DNA from 2 places in the Bacillus sp. JK74 genome. Region 2 is predicted to be linked to the other one. Evidence: predicted binding sites of a transcription regulator. Region 2 holds the regulator's gene; the other holds the start of a gene.
The links. The regulator LexA, encoded in region 2, represses DNA repair genes until DNA is damaged. The targets are predictions, from matches to a motif close to CGAACATATGTTCG.
Positions count from the first base shown of each region.

Region 1: recA (recombinase RecA) is a predicted target of LexA. The motif match lies at 1,868-1,881, and genes of this name have one in related genera.

Region 1 covers NZ_JBSJQB010000002.1:258,654-262,071, forward strand. The annotation lists gene ACWJJ5_RS05830 (serine hydrolase domain-containing protein) at 1-587, opposite strand, end outside; gene recA (recombinase RecA) at 753-1,796, opposite strand; gene ACWJJ5_RS05840 (competence/damage-inducible protein A) at 1,967-3,217, opposite strand; gene pgsA (CDP-diacylglycerol--glycerol-3-phosphate 3-phosphatidyltransferase) at 3,235-3,418, opposite strand, start outside.
Region 2 covers NZ_JBSJQB010000002.1:108,856-112,273, reverse strand. The annotation lists gene ACWJJ5_RS05390 (YndM family protein) at 11-460, opposite strand; gene ACWJJ5_RS05385 (hypothetical protein) at 602-1,030, shown strand; gene lexA (transcriptional repressor LexA) at 1,370-1,990, opposite strand; gene yneA (cell division suppressor protein YneA) at 2,147-2,458, shown strand; gene ACWJJ5_RS05370 (YneB family resolvase-like protein) at 2,474-3,124, shown strand; gene ACWJJ5_RS05365 (DUF896 domain-containing protein) at 3,193-3,418, shown strand, end outside.

The DNA.
Region 1 (3,418 bases), 150 kb from region 2:
GGAGAAATCGGTCCCCGACCCTCAATATGCCCGTTTATGCCGGACGTATGATTGAGCAGGTTTTTCAATGTAATGCGCGTGCCGTTAGGAAAATTCGGCAAGTATGTACTGACGGGGTCACTCGTCTGCAGCAGCCCTTTTTCTTCAAGCTGCAGGACAGCCGTCGCGATTAACGCTTTTTGTGAAGAACCGATATAATATGATGTCTCCGGATTGTTTTTAATTTTTTGTTTTCGGTCCGCATAGCCAAAGCCTTTTTTCAGCACAACTTTTCCATCTTTTACGATCATTGCTGTGCCGCTGAACCCGATCTGTTGCAAGTAATTGCTGATCTGTTTATTGTGATCGATTGATTTAGGTGTTTTCTCTTTTTGCGTCTTTTCTTTTTTCTGTTGAGTCTGGTCTTTTGAAGTATCAGATTGAGCGGCGGGAGCGTTTTTAACGGATTCTTTCTCCCGATGATGCGCTGTGACGGTCCAGATCATAATAAAAACAGTGACAAGCAGCAGAAAAAGAAACAGCCCTCCCGTTTTCATCAGCTTCTTCTTTCTTTTTTTATTTATTCTTATGCGGCGGGGGCTCGTCATCTTTTTTCCTCCTCAGATATAATTTCAACTTTCGCCATGATGTTAGACGAGTGAAGGGTGAAAAAAGTTGTAACATTCCAGATAAAATTTTCCGAAACAGCAGTGTTTTTTGAAACACACAAAAAAAGAGCGGAAATTGCTTACTCCGCTCTTTTGATCGTGTTTTTATTCTTCTAATTCCATCTCTTCCTGAACTTCTTCCGCTTTGTCCGTTACACCGTTATTGTCTAAACCGTAATATTCACGGATTTGTTCCTGAATCATCAGCATGATGTCTTTATTTTCTTTTAAGAACTGCTTGGCGTTTTCACGGCCCTGACCGAGGCGTTCTTCTTCATAAGAATACCACGAACCGCTTTTTTGCACGATATCCAGTTCAGTTCCAAGGTCGATGATTTCCCCTTCTTTGGAGATTCCTTCACCGTACATAATGTCCACTTCAGCCGTACGGAACGGAGGAGCGACTTTGTTTTTTACGACTTTAATTCTCGTTTTATTCCCCATCACGTCGTTGCCCTGCTTTAATTGCTCGGCACGGCGCACTTCAAGACGCACGGAAGAATAGAATTTCAGCGCGCGGCCGCCCGGTGTCGTCTCCGGATTTCCGAACATAACGCCGACTTTTTCACGAATCTGGTTAATAAAGATTGCGATTGTTTTAGATTTATTGATAGCGCCGGAAAGCTTACGGAGCGCCTGAGACATAAGACGCGCCTGTAAACCGACGTGTGAATCACCCATGTCACCTTCAATTTCAGCTTTTGGAACAAGCGCCGCAACAGAGTCAACGACTACGATATCAACAGCTCCGCTTCGCACCAGCGCTTCAGCAATCTCAAGCGCCTGCTCTCCCGTATCCGGCTGAGAAAGCAGAAGCTCTTCGATATTGACACCGAGCTTTTGCGCGTAAACAGGATCAAGAGCATGCTCAGCATCAATAAATGCGGCCTGTCCGCCTTTTTCCTGAACCTCAGCGATTGCGTGAAGCGCTACAGTCGTTTTACCTGAACTTTCAGGTCCGTATACTTCAATAATCCGTCCGCGCGGGTATCCGCCTATTCCGAGAGCGGTATCAAGTGCAAGGGAGCCGCTTGGCACCGTTGAAATTCTTGTATCCGTTTTTTCTCCGAGCTTCATGATGGAACCTTTGCCGAATTGTTTTTCTATTTGCTTAAGAGCCATATCTAAGGCTGCCTGACGATCACTCATTTATTTTTTCCTCCTTTATCTTGCCACTACATATACTATACCTTGTTTACTGACATTTGCCAAGAAAAAAGCGAACGCATATTCGGATTTTTTCCGCGTTCGCTTTTCTGCAAAAGAGCATAATTTCCCTTATAAAACTTAAAAATCAGAGAAAACGGCTCTTTAAAACTTTATTTTTGATCCAGCATTTTTAAAATGAGATGGCAGCCGTATTTAGCGGCGCGCTTTCTGATTCCGGTTCTTGAGCCGGCAAAGTGAAATTCGTGCACCTCTTCTTTTCCTTCCGCTGAAATGCCGATAAAGACGCGGCCCGGCGCATGCCCTTCCTGCGGGTCGGGACCCGCAACCCCGGTAAAGCTGATGCCGATATCGCTTCCGGTCAGCTTTCTCACACCGGCTGCAAGCTCTTTCGCACACTCTTTGCTGACCGCTCCGCTTTCTGCGAGCGTCTCAGCTTTCACGCCGAGCACATGCTGTTTCACGCTGTCGGAATAGCAGACAACGCCCCCTGCAAATAGTTGAGACGCACCGCTTAAATCAGTCACCCACTCTGAAAACAGGCCGCCTGTAAAGCTTTCGGCAGAAGAAATCGTGATTTTGTTTTGTCTGCATGCTTTTGAAAGCTCCTTCACCAGGGACGTATCATCATATCCGTAGAAAAATTCACCGACACGTTCTAAAATGGCGGCTTCCGTTTCTTTTAAAAGCCGTTCTGTTTCTTTTTCGTCAGCATGTTTCGCCGTTAAACGGAGCGTGACCTCGCCGTCAGCAGCAAGCGGCGCAATCGTCGGATTCGTCTGCGCGTCAATGATATCTTCTAAATCAGCTTCAAGCTGGGATTCACCGATTCCGAAAAACCGCAGCACGGTTGAAACGATTTTCTCATTAGAACCGAGCTTTTTAAGAAGCAGCGGTTTAGCTTCATTTTCAAACATCGGACGCAGCTCGCTCGGCGGTCCGGGAAGCAGCATATAAAGCCTTGAGTCGTGCTCTGCAAGCATTCCCGGCGCCATGCCGAAATGATTCGCCAAAACGTCCGAGCCCTCAATGACGAGCGCCTGTTTGCGGTTATTCGGCGACATGGTCCGTTTTGTTTTCACGAAATATTCTTCGATCGACCGGAATGCTTCGTCATTCAGAACGAGCGGGCGCCCCAGTGTGTTTGCAATGGTTTCTTTCGTTAAATCGTCCTTGGTCGGCCCGAGGCCGCCTGAAAAAATAATCAGGTCTGAGCGCTCTTCGGCAATGCGGATGACTTGCTTAAGCCGCTCCGGATTGTCACCGACAGCGGTATGGTAAAACACGTTTACACCGATTTCCGCCAGCTCTTTACTGATAAACTGCGCGTTCGTATTGGCGATCTGGCCGAGCAGAAGCTCCGAGCCGACCGCAATGATTTCTGCTTTTTTTGCTATTTCCATCTTTAAGTCCTTCTTCCTTAGTTAGATGTTTTTAACGCATCCCAGTTCTTCGCAAAATAATCCCAGCCGGAAATGACTGTGAAGAGCACGGCCACCCATAAAGCGATATCGCCGAACGGGAAAGAAACGAGCTCAAACGGAAGATTATGCAGCAAAAGCGCGGCAACAGCGATGATCTGGGCCCATGTTTTAATTTTCCCC
Region 2 (3,418 bases):
TGCCTCCTTTTTATGTTTTTTCCTGAGGGTCTTTTTCCGGCACTAATTCTTCAGACGCCTCGGTTTGATAGCTCCATAGCGTGCTATCCGTCTCTGTTGTGTCCTGATAATCTTCGGGAAGTACATATTGCTGCAAATACCGGTGAAAAAATGCCTCAAAAACAGAAATGCAAAGTGCAGAGATAACCGATGCCGCGGCAGGAGAGACATTAAACCCGCCAATGTTCATCAGGAATATCCATAATATAATGAATGAAATTCCGAAATCAGCTGCAATGGCTGTGAAATTGCTTGTTCTCGGCAGAATCATGCAATCACCCGCAAAATAAGTGATTAAACTTAAGATCACTGTAATAAACAGAACGTTTAAAAAGGTTACTTGGTACATAAGATCCAGAACAATGTACAGTAAAGCAAGTGTGAGCGCCGTTTTAGAAGCGAAAGCAATTACGTGTTTCATTTGAACCACCTTCGTTATTTCGTTTAGTCTTCATTGTAAGCAATCCGCAAATTTTTAAACTGGTATATAGTGGTTATAAAGTAAAATGTGAATAGACATCACAGGATTCACAAGTTAAAATATGTAAAAAGGGGGATGCAAATGAAAAAATACTGGATATGTATTGCTGTTTTTTTATTATGTTTTAGCGGAATACACTCAGCTAAAGCGGCTACCACTGAATTCGGATCAAAAACAAGCTTCACTTTGGAGGGAAACGCAAAAGAGTTTCATATTGAAAATCCGGGGACTGTAGCTGCCGACGATTATTTTTTAGGCTATAAGTTCACCATAATGAACAACTCTTCGTGCGGTTTAAGCATGAAACTCCAGCGGATGGCGCTGAACGGAAATTTTTATACATTAAGTTCTAAAAACTACAGCGGCAGCTGGCTAAACCTCAGTGCCCAGGATAAAAAATCAATTGATCCGTATCACAAATACAGGATTCTGGTTGAAAGTTCTTCAAACGTCTGTGGTCCCGTCTATATTAAAGGGTTTTACGGTGTAGAATATTATCATTTTGATTGAAAATAGATACTCGCTAAAGGCAGCGGGTTTTTTTATATTTATATTTAACTTATTGCACTATGTACTAAATATTCATACATAAATTTTTGACGTACCCGCCCAAAGAAAAGATAAAAAAACAAATTCATCACGCACAAATATATAAAAAGTTGAAAAATGGATGAAAAGTTTCTTGAGGGAAACATTATTAGTTGACTTCAAAAGTGTGATGTCGGATAATAAGAATGTAAGTTTTTCCTCCTTAGCAGGTTCGTTTCTTAAGCCAGGGCGAATCTGCTTTTTTTATGCAAAAAAACCCCTCTGTAAGGGGTTTTTTACGATAAATGAAGTTTAATAGAATTAATGGACGGCTCTGAATACGCCGATCACTTTCCCCAAAATGCTTACGTTTTGCAGGATAATCGGCTCCATCGTCGGATTTTCCGGCTGCAGCCGCACATAATTGTCTTCTTTATAGAAGCGCTTAACCGTCGCTTCATCATCTTCGGTCATAGCTACGACGATTTCTCCGTTATTGGCCGTGTTCTGCTGTTTGACAATGACGTAATCTTTGTCAAAAATGCCGGCGTCAATCATACTTTCTCCCATGATTTCTAACATAAAGACATGTTCGCCCGGAGGAACCATCCGGTCAGGAAGCGGGAAATACTCGTCGATATTTTCAACAGCCGTAATCGGAATACCCGCCGTCACTTTCCCGATGACCGGAACGTTTACGACCTGGCTTTTCGGAATATGGACTTCTTCTTCATCCAATACCTCAATCGCCCTCGGTTTAGTAGGGTCCCGTCTGATCAGGCCTTTTGTCTCCAGCCGCGCCAAATGGCCGTGCACGGTTGAACTGGAAGCCAGTCCTACTGCTTCTCCTATCTCTCTTACAGAAGGCGGATATCCTTTCGTTTTTACCTCTTCTTTAATAAAACGCAGGATATCAAGCTGCCTTTTTGATAGCTTCGTCATATTTCGCACCTCAAAACGTCGATTTTAAGTAGATTATAGCATGATTTTCCTGACAGTACAAACATAGGTTCGAAAAAAACGATTGACAGAAACATTTGTTCGTATATACTGAAAGATATAAAAAGCGAACAAACATTCTTATCGGAGGTTATTTACATGGCGAAAGAATCTATCATATTTGTCGGGCTGTTTACTGCGATTTTAAGTGCCGCTATTTTACTTGTCTCATGTGCGGGAAATGATCAGTCCCTCAGCCAATATGTTAAAATAAAGGTTCAGGACGGCGATACACTCTGGTCACTTGCGGATCATGTAGCAGAAAAGAAACACATTAATAAAGAAGATTTCATTGAGTGGGTGACGGAGAATAATCATCTCCAAACTGCTGATATAAAGCCCGGAGACGAACTTATTCTTCCGGTTAAGAAGAAGCATCCGGCCGTATATCAGCTGGCCATTGTCAATTAGAGAGGAAAGAGAGAAATGAAGGCGCTCATTTATGCCCGCGTAAGCACAAACAAAGAACAGCAGCAAACGTCATTAAAAAGACAGGAAGAAGAGCTCAGTGAGATCGCTGCTGCAAACGGCATGGAAGTCGTGAAAGTCATTTCTGAGAAAGCCAGCGGTTATGAAATGGACCGCGACGGAGTATTTGAAATGCTTGATGAAATTAAAAAATCACATATTGACGCGATATTGGTGCAGGACGAAACGAGATTGGGAAGAGGAAACGCCAAGATTGCGCTTTTGCATTGTATTTACAGGGAGAACGTAAAAATATATACGACGGCTCATAAAGGTGAACTGGAGCTTTCCGAAGCTGATTCGATGGTACTCGAAATCGTCAGTATTGTTGAGGAATATCAAAGGAAAATTCACAATATGAAAATCCGGCGGGGAATGAAAAGAGCCGTGAAAAACGGCTACAAACCTGAACGGAATCTGAAAAACAGGCATGAAAACAGCGGAAAAGAAAAAAAAGAGGTTCCGGTTTCGGAAATTATCAGGCTGAGAGCCAACAAGCTTACCTTTGCAGAAATCGCAGCGACCCTAAGAGGATTCGGCTATGACGTGTCCAAAGCCACGGTTCACCGGCGGTTTCAGGAATATACCGCAGACACAGAAGGCAGCTGACGCGCATCAGTTGTAAAAAAGACTGCGTTTTAGTAGTATATAATCAACACGCACCAAAGGAGCTTATTATGATTTCTAAAGAAAAAATCGCAAGAATTAACGAATTGGCTCAAAAAGCTAAATCAAACACGATAACGGATGAGGAAAAAGCTGAACAGCAAAAGCTTCGCCAAGAGTATTTGAAAGGATTCCGCTCCTCAATGAAAAATACGTTAAAGAGCGTAAAAGTGATTGATCCGGAAGGCAACGATGTCACCCCTGAAAAATTAAAAAGAGAACAACAGAAAAATAATC